Regions from separate parts of the Acidovorax bellezanensis genome, predicted to be linked through region 1. Evidence: predicted binding sites of a transcription regulator. Region 1 holds the regulator's gene; each other region holds the start of a gene.
The links. Region 1 encodes sigma-54, which starts transcription at its own class of promoters, with help from an activator protein. Its sites were predicted from a motif close to TGGCANGNAANCTGCTTT; they were not measured.
Positions count from the first base shown of each region.

Region 2: a site for sigma-54 is predicted at 868-885, ahead of nirB (nitrite reductase large subunit NirB). Genes of this name have one in related genera too.
Region 3: a site for sigma-54 is predicted at 856-873, ahead of N0K08_RS16960 (CmpA/NrtA family ABC transporter substrate-binding protein). Genes of this name have one in related genera too.
Region 4: a site for sigma-54 is predicted at 1,543-1,560, ahead of N0K08_RS01310 (isopenicillin N synthase family dioxygenase). Genes of this name have one in related genera too.

Region 1 is NZ_JAODYH010000003.1:973,161-975,359, reverse strand. Features, by position in the region: gene lptB (LPS export ABC transporter ATP-binding protein) at 1-300, shown strand, start outside; gene N0K08_RS08090 (RNA polymerase factor sigma-54) at 344-1,942, shown strand; gene N0K08_RS08085 (THUMP domain-containing class I SAM-dependent RNA methyltransferase) at 1,998-2,199, shown strand, end outside.
Region 2 is NZ_JAODYH010000008.1:41,919-44,117, forward strand. Features, by position in the region: gene N0K08_RS16970 (ABC transporter ATP-binding protein) at 1-434, shown strand, start outside; gene N0K08_RS16975 (hypothetical protein) at 525-743, shown strand; gene nirB (nitrite reductase large subunit NirB) at 1,028-2,199, shown strand, end outside.
Region 3 is NZ_JAODYH010000008.1:38,339-40,537, forward strand. Features, by position in the region: gene N0K08_RS16950 (M20 family metallopeptidase) at 1-69, shown strand, start outside; gene N0K08_RS16955 (ANTAR domain-containing response regulator) at 148-774, shown strand; gene N0K08_RS16960 (CmpA/NrtA family ABC transporter substrate-binding protein) at 1,032-2,199, shown strand, end outside.
Region 4 is NZ_JAODYH010000001.1:301,847-304,045, forward strand. Features, by position in the region: gene rpoD (RNA polymerase sigma factor RpoD) at 1-100, shown strand, start outside; gene N0K08_RS01310 (isopenicillin N synthase family dioxygenase) at 333-1,325, opposite strand; gene N0K08_RS01315 (tripartite tricarboxylate transporter substrate-binding protein) at 1,584-2,199, opposite strand, start outside.

The DNA of each region.
Region 1 (2,199 bases):
CGCCGGCGCGTGGAAATTGCCCGGGCGCTGGCCACGCAGCCACGCTTCATTCTGCTCGATGAGCCTTTTGCCGGCATCGACCCTATCGCCGTGATCGAGATCCAGCGCATCATCGGTTTCCTCAAGGCGCGCGGAATTGGCGTGCTGATCACGGACCACAATGTGCGCGAAACCCTGGGTATTTGCGATCACGCTTTCATCATCAGCGACGGCCATGTGCTCGCCCAGGGAACACCGGCCGAGATTGTGGACAACGCCGATGTACGCCGGGTGTACCTCGGCGAGCATTTCAGGATGTGATGGCCATGTGCTGTAGCTTGTGTCGTGTCAAGGGGGAATGCTGTTGAAGCCGGGACTGTCACTACGCGTATCGCAGCATCTCGCACTCACGCCCCAACTGCAGCAGTCGATCTGGTTGCTGCAGCTCTCCACCCTGGAGCTGACCCAGGAAGTCGAGCACATGCTCGACGACAACCCTTTTCTCGAGCGCACCACGGAAGAGGCTGAGCGCGAGGAGTTCGGCCTGGCCCAGGCCGATGCGCCGGCGCAGCGCGACGACTATGCGCTGGAAGACGCGCAGTATGCCGGCCCGGCGAGCACCGACAAGACCAGCACCAGCAGCGATGCCGATGGCGGTGATGTGGCTGCGCCCGTGGATGCCGCGCCCGATTGGGACGGTGACGGCAGCGCTGCCCTGGCCCCGGACGACAGCGAGTGGGGCGGTGAAGCGCGCGCGCGCAGCGGTCAGGGCGATGACGAGGCCGATGCCACGGAGCTGGCTCGCAGCCAGGAGTCGCTGACCGATTACCTGCACCGCCAGGCGCTGTCGCTGCGCGTCAACGACGTCGATCGCGCGGCCTTGCGTTTTCTCATCGAATCGCTCAACGAGCACGGCTACCTCGAAGACCCACTGGAAGAGCTGGCCGCGGGCCTGGCCGGCCCGGATGCGCTCGAAGAGCAGGAAGAGCTGGTCCACCATTTCACGGTGGCGCTGCGCCTGCTGCAATCGCTGGAGCCCGTGGGCGTGGGCGCGCGTGGCCTGGCCGAATGCCTGACGCTGCAATTGCAGGACCTGGCGCGGCGCGCAGGCACGCATCTGGCCGATCAGGACATCGACGACGAAACGGTGCAGGTGGCGCTGCGCATTTGCGCCCAACCCATGGAACTGCTGGCGCGGCGCGACGTGCGCCGCCTGATGCAGGCCTGCGGGGCCAGCGACGAACGCGTTCGCGCCGCCATCGCCTTGATTGGCCGGCTGGAGCCACGACCCGGCCGGCGCTTTGCCGACGTGGAGCGCAACCTCATCGTCCCCGATGTGATCGTGCGCAAGCTGGCGCGCAGCAGCGGTGACGGCCAGCCCCAGTTCAGCGTGCAGCTCAACCCCGAAGTCATGCCGCGCCTGCGCGTGCATGACATCTATGCCAATGCCTTGCGCGGCCACAAGGGCAGCGAAGGGCATGCGGGACTGCAGCAGCGGTTGCAGGAAGCGCGCTGGTTCATCAAGAACATCCAGCAGCGTTTCGACACCATCTTGCGCGTGTCGCAGGCCATCGTGCAGCGGCAAAAGAACTTCTTCACCCATGGCGAGCTGGCGATGCGGCCGCTGGTGCTGCGCGACATTGCCGACGAGCTGGGTCTGCATGAGTCGACCATCAGCCGGGTGACCACGGCCAAGTACATGGCCACGCCCATGGGCACCTATGAGCTCAAGTATTTCTTTGGTTCGGGCCTGGGCACGGAGACCGGCGGCAATGCGTCGAGCACCGCGGTGCGGGCGCTGATCAAGCAGTTCGTCGCGGCGGAAAGCCCGACCAAGCCGCTGTCCGACAGCCAACTGGCGGAAATGCTCAAGGAGCAGGGCATCGAGTGCGCGCGCCGCACCGTGGCCAAATACCGCGACGTGCTGAAAATCGCCCCGGCCAATCTGCGCAAAGCCCTGTAGGCAAGCCCTCGCATGCGCGTAATCCCCCGCAAACGCGTATGCTTGCTCCCCTGCTATGAATCAACTGCAACTGTTTTTGCCCTGCGCCGCCGGCGTTGAGGACTATTTGGCCGAAGAGGCCCACCGTATCACCGGGCTGACGGGTAACGACCTGTTGGTCGGGCGCGGCGGTGTGATGCTGCGTGCCTCCTGGCGCGATGCGCTGCTGCTCAACCTGCACAGCCGTCTGGCCCAGCGGGTACTGGTGCAACTGTCGA
Region 2 (2,199 bases), on a different contig from region 1:
CCCTGGCGCTGGTGGGCCTGGGCCATGCGCGCGACAAGCGCCCCGGCGAAATCTCGGGCGGCATGAAGCAGCGCGTAGGCATCGCCCGCGCCCTGTCGATGGAGCCCCAGGTGCTGCTCATGGACGAGCCTTTCGGCGCGCTCGACGCCCTCACCCGCGCCAAGCTGCAGGACGAGTTGCTGGACATCGTCGCGCGCACGCGCAGCACGGTGGTGATGGTGACCCACGACGTGGACGAAGCCGTGCTGCTGTCCGACAAGATCGTGATGATGACCAACGGCCCCGCGGCCCATATCGGCGAAGTGCTGGCCGTCGACATCGCCCGGCCGCGCCAACGCGTGGCCCTGGCCGAAGACCCGGAATACCTGCGCTGCCGCAAGGCCGTGATGGACTTCCTCTACACCCGTCAGTCGCACGTGGAAAAAACCGCTTGAGCACAGCGCCCGCCCCGGGCCGGTATATTCAGGCACAGGCCCCGCAGCGCACGCTGACGGGGCGCCTTCAAAGTACCCCCGCTGCCGCCCATGAAAACCATTGACGAGATGCTCCATCTCGACCTGCTCACCACCGAACAACACCAGCAGATCGGCGCCTGGATTGCGCAAGCCGACACCCCCGACGATATTCTGAAGATGCCCGCCCCCCTCTGGACGGCCGTGGAGCGCGCCAGCGAAGTCATGCGCCTGGACGAAGACTTCCTGCGCCCGCCCGCGCTGGATGCCGGGGACGCAGTCCTGCCCTAGGCCGGCGCACCGTGACGGCCCGGCTCCCGCCGGTTCGCACCCGAATGTGGCACTGCACTCACCATCTCAGTGCACGCCCCTCCCCCACGCTCCACAGCCATTCATAGCCGAGCCGGCGCAAAGCTGGCCCGCAAATTGCTCTACCCCATTCGTGGCCATTGAAGGTCACAGGGTTTCGGTGCAACGTTGGACCTGAACCTATGACGAAGGCGTCTTTCCCCGCAGCTTGGCTGCGCCGGGACAGACGCCTTTTTTGCTTTCAGAACTGCCCACGGAAGACATAGATGAAGAAATCCAAACTGGTCATGGTCGGCAACGGGATGGCGGGCGTGCGCGCTCTGGAAGAGCTGCTCAAGCTGGCGCCCGATCTGTACGACATCACGGTGTTCGGCAGCGAGCCGCACCCCAACTACAACCGCATCCTGCTGTCGCCCGTGCTCGCGGGTGAGCAGACGCTGGAAGAGATCGTTCTCAACGACTGGGACTGGTACACCGACAACCACATCACGCTGCATGCGGGCTATACGGTCACCAGCATCAACCGCCAGACGCGCACCGTGCACGCCGTGAATGCCGCTGGCGAGGAAGTGAGCGCGCCTTACGACCGGCTGATCATGGCCACGGGCTCCAACGCCTTCATCCTGCCCATTCCCGGCAGCGACCTGCAAGGCGTGCTGGGCTACCGCGACATCGCCGACACCCAGGCCATGATCGACGCAGCCACGCAATATGAGCAGGCCGTGGTCATCGGCGGCGGCCTGCTGGGCCTGGAAGCCGCCAACGGGCTGATGAAGCGCGGCATGCAGGTCACCGTGGTGCATGTGGGCGACTGGCTGATGGAACGCCAGCTCGACGAAGCCGCGGCCCAGCTGCTGCGCCAATCGCTGCAAGCGCGCGGCATGCAATTCCTCATGGGCGCGCAGACGCAGGCGCTGCTGGCCGATGACGCCGGGCGCGTGCGCGCCGTGCGCTTCAAGGACGGCAGCGAAGTGCCGGCGCAGCTGGTGGTGATGGCCGTGGGCATACGCCCCAATACCGCGCTGGCCGAATCCGCGCGCCTGTACATCAATCGCGGCATCGTGGTGCACGACAGCATGCAGACCACCACCGACCCGCGCATCTACGCCGTGGGCGAGTGCGCGGCCCACCGCGGCATTGCCTACGGCCTGGTCGCACCGCTGTTCGAGCAGGGCAAGGTGCTCGCCAACCACCTGGCCGAGCTGGGCATCAGCCGCTACCTGGGCTCGGTCACCTCCACCAAGCTCAAGGTCACGGGCATAGACCTGTTCTCGGCAGGCAACTTCCAGGGCACGGGCGACACCGAGGAAATCGTGCTCAGCGACCCCATAGGCGGCGTCTACAAGAAGCTGGTGATCGCCAACGACAAGCTGGTCGGCGCCTGCCTCTACGGCGACACCGTCGACGGCAGCTGGTACTTCAAGCTGCTGCGCGACGG
Region 3 (2,199 bases), on a different contig from region 1:
CGCCGCCAGGGCAAGCCCTACGAGTGCCCCATTCCAGCCGACGTGCCGCTGCCGTTCCTGCGCAAGTAAGGTCCCGTGCGCCATCTCGGTGCACGGGGATGGCCGGGCCACGCCAAGAAGAGGCATGCTTCTTGCTTGATGTCGACCATGAAGCACGCACTGCGCATTGTGGTCATCATCCCCGACATGGCGCTCGGGGATGACCAGGAAGAGCACGTTCAACAGCAGTTGGAACGCTCGCGTTCGCTGCGCATGGGCCTGCTCCAAGCCCAGTACGACGTGGTCGCCACGCTGCCCGCTGACGTCTTTCTGAGCGAGCGCATCGCCCAGCTGCGCCCCGACCTGATCATCGTCGACGCGGAAAGCGAAGCCCGCGATGCGCTCGAACATGTGGTCGTGGCCACGCGCGACGAGCGCCGCCCCATCGTGCTGTTCACCAACGACCAGGACACCAGCCATGTGCCCGATGCCGTCGCGGCCGGAGTCTGCGCCTATATCGTGGAAGGCCTGGCCCCGCAACGCATCCGCCCCATCCTGCAGGTGGCGATGGCGCGTTTTCGGCACGAGGAGTCGCTGCGCGCCGAGCTCAAGGATGCGCGCGATGAACTCAAGGACCGCAAGACCATAGACCGCGCCAAGGGCATTCTGATGCAGCGCCAGGCGCTCTCGGAAAAGGACGCCTATGACAAGCTGCGCAAGCTGGCCATGGACAAAGGCATCAAGATGGTGCAAATCGCCCAGCGCATGATCGATGCGGCCGAATTGCTGGGCTGATTCAGGGCCCGCGCACCAAAAAGCGCAGGCCTGCGCGGCGCGCATGACGCTTTCCCCAAGGCACACACCACTGCAACACCCTGGCACCGAACTTGCTTATCCCACACTAAGGTCAACGAAGACCTGACCGACACGCAGCCACCGACGGATTTGCTTGTCACCGGACAAAGGCGTCCCCATCCCTGCGCACCAGCCCCCGCTGTTGCGCACCGATGCGGACGCCTTTTTTATTTGCCAACTATTCAGCGAGATTGCATATGCCCGACCTGATGAAAAACGGCCTCCAACGCCGCACCGTATTGCAAGCCGCGACCGTGGGTGCGGTGGGTCTCGCGCCGGGAATGCGCGCACTGGTGCATGCCCAGGGCTCGGATGCCCCCGAGAAAAAAGAAGTCCGGATAGGCTTCATTCCGCTCACCGACTGCGCCAGCATCGTGATGGCCTCGGTGCTGGGCATAGACAAGAAATACGGCGTCAAGATCATCCCCACCAAGGAAGCCAGCTGGGCCGGCGTGCGCGACAAGCTGGTCAACGGCGAACTGGACTTCGCCCATGTGCTGTACGGCCTGGTCTACGGCGTGCATCTGGGCATTGGCGGGCCCAGGAAGGACATGGCCGTGCTGATGAACCTGAACAACAACGGCCAGGCCATCACCCTGGCCAAGAAGCTGGCCGACCAAGGCGCGGTCAACGGTGCCGAACTGGCCAAGCTGATGGGGCGTGAAAAGCGCGAATACACCTTCGCCCAGACCTTCCCCACGGGCACGCATGCCATGTGGCTGTATTACTGGCTGGCGGCCCACGGCATCAACCCCATGAAGGACGCCAAGGTGATCACCGTGCCACCGCCGCAAATGGTGGCCAATATGCGGGTGGGCAATATGGACGGCTTCTGCGTGGGCGAACCCTGGAACCACCGCGCCATCATGGACGGCATTGGCGTGACGGCCGCGACCACCCAGGAGATCTGGAAGGATCACCCGGAAAAAGTGCTGGGCGCCACGTCGGAGTTCGTGCAGAAGTACCCCAACACCGCGCGCGCCGTGACGGCCGCCATCCTGGAAGCGGGCCGCTGGATCGATGCCAGCCTGGCCAACAAGAACCAGATGGCCGAAACCATCGCCGCCAAGTCCTATGTGAACACCAGCGTCGATGCCATCAACCAGCGCATCCTGGGCCGCTACCAGAACGGCATGGGCAAGACCTGGGACGACCCGGACCACATGAAGTTCTACAACGGCGGCGCCGTGAACTTCCCCTACCTCTCGGACGGCATGTGGTTTCTGACCCAGCACAAGCGCTGGGGCCTGCTCAAGGACCACCCCGACTACCTGGCCGTGGCCAAGTCCATCAACCGCATCGATGTCTACAAGCAGGCGGCCGCGGCCTCGAACACGCCGCTACCCAAGAGCGACATGCGCAGCA
Region 4 (2,199 bases), on a different contig from region 1:
GACGCGCGAGCGCATCCGTCAAATAGAAGCCAAGGCCTTGCGCAAGCTCAAGCACCCTTCGCGCTCGGACAAGCTGCGCAGCTTCATCGACTCGCTGTAAGCCACGCGCCTTCCCGGCACGACAAAAAGCCATCCCTAGGGATGGCTTTTTTCATGGGCGAGTGACTTCACCGTTCCCCGCAACGCACGGCGCCTAACACTGGGCGTGCCCCAACTCAGGGGCACCGAGCAAGCGCCGCACCTGGGCGCCCCCCCCCCGAAGCGATGGTGCCGTCCCCCTCCACCGAAGGATGAGAGGGGGAAGACGGGGCGGCCCATGCCGCGTAAGCGGCTCAGGGGGTGCCCTGAAAATTCACCGCCACCCGCTGATTCAGATACTCGCCCGCCGCGATGGGCGGGTATTTGCGGCCCGGACCTTCGATGATGGCGTCGCGGTTGGCCTGGGCGAAGAAGGCCAGGCTGTAGCGCGGCCCCATGTATTCACCGGGCAAGGGGTTCTTGACGCGGTGGAAGTTCGACGGCAGCTGGTCGTCGCTCCAGCGCATCAGCATATCGCCGATATTGCAGGTGATGGCCTGTTCATCGGGCTCCACCGACGTCCATTCCTGGGCCTGCATCTCCTTGCCGGGACAGACCTGCAGCCCGCCCTGGCCCTGGCGCTGGAACAGCAGGCTCAGGCAGTCGAAGTCGGTGTGCGCACCCGCGCGCCACAGGCCCAGGCTGGCTTGCTGCTCGGGCGGCGTGGCGAAGTAGTGCAGCAGGCGCAAGGTGCTCTGGTAGCTGGCCTGGGCCGGGTCGTGCGCACGCAGGAAGAAGCTTTCGTCAAAGCCCAGCTTCCAGGCAAAGCACGACAGCACCTGCATGGCCACCTGCCAGCACTGGCCTTCGAAGGCCAGCATGCTCGCCTGGAAGCCCGCAAGTTCTTGCTCGCTGGGCCACAGGCCTTCCATGTGCGGGCGCGTGATCTGGTAGGACTCCTTCTGGTCCGGCGTTCCCGTGGACGGACGCACCTGGGCGCGGCTTTCCCAGCCGACGTTGAGCGCCTTCTTCAACGGGTACCGGGCCTTGACGGCGTCGGGCAGCGCGAAGAAACGCTCGCTCATGGCGAAGGCCTGATGGACATCATGGAGCGCGATGCCGTGGTTCACGACCTGGAAGAAGCCGACATCGACGGCGGCGTCCCAGAGTTGCTCGGCGATCTCGACCTTGCGCGCGGCGAAGTCCGAGAGGTCGATGCGGCGGATCTCACGCTGGCCGGTTTCCGAGCCCATCGCGCCCATGCGCGTTTCTTTCTGCAGCTCGGTCAGTTCGTAGGTGGCGGTCATGCGGTGCTTTCGAAGAAGAGATGGAAGAAAAATCTTCCCGCTCCTGGCTTCGGAAATCCGGACGGCGATGGCCATGCCCTGTCCGGCATTCTCCTGAAGCCGCGGCGCGCGTGGGCGCACCGCACGGTGCGGGCTTCAAGAGCAATTTCCGGCTGACCTGGCCTTGTGCACCTAGGCACAGGGCTGCGCAGTGAACGCTTCTACTCTTGCCACAGGCCATGCAAGAAGAGTGCCACCAGGCGCGGCCGCGCCGCGGCCTCAATCCACTTTGACGCGCGCGTTCTTCACCACTTCGGCCATGCGCTGCAACTCCGAACGCATGAAGGCCGCCGTGGCTTCAGGCGTGCTCAGCTTGATCTCGTAGCCCTGGGCGACCAGCGCATTGCGCGCTTCGGGCTGGGCCAGTGCCTGCTGGAATCCGCGGTGCAGGCGGTTGCGTTCAGTCAGCGACAGGCCGCCCGGACCCACGGCGGCAATCCAGCCTTCGAGCGCGTACTCGGGAAAGCCTTGCTCGGCGATGGTCGGCAGCTCGGGCATGGACGACACGCGCTGGGCCGTGGTCACGCCCAGGGCACGCAGCATGCCGCTCTTGATGTGCGGCGCCGCGGGCGCCAGCGCCACTACGGCCCATTGCACCTGGCCGCTGAGCAGGTCGTTCATCAGCATGCCCATGCCCTTGTAGGGAATGTGCTTGATGTCGACCTTGGCCTGGTCGACCAGCATGGCCGCGCCCAAGTGCAGGATGGTGCCGTTGCCTGAGGAGCCGTAGTTGAGCGTGCCGGGCTTGGCCTTGGCCAGCGCCACCAGTTCCTGGATGTTGCGCGCCGGCAGATGCGGGTTGGCGACCAGCACGAAGGGCGTGGCGCCGATGATG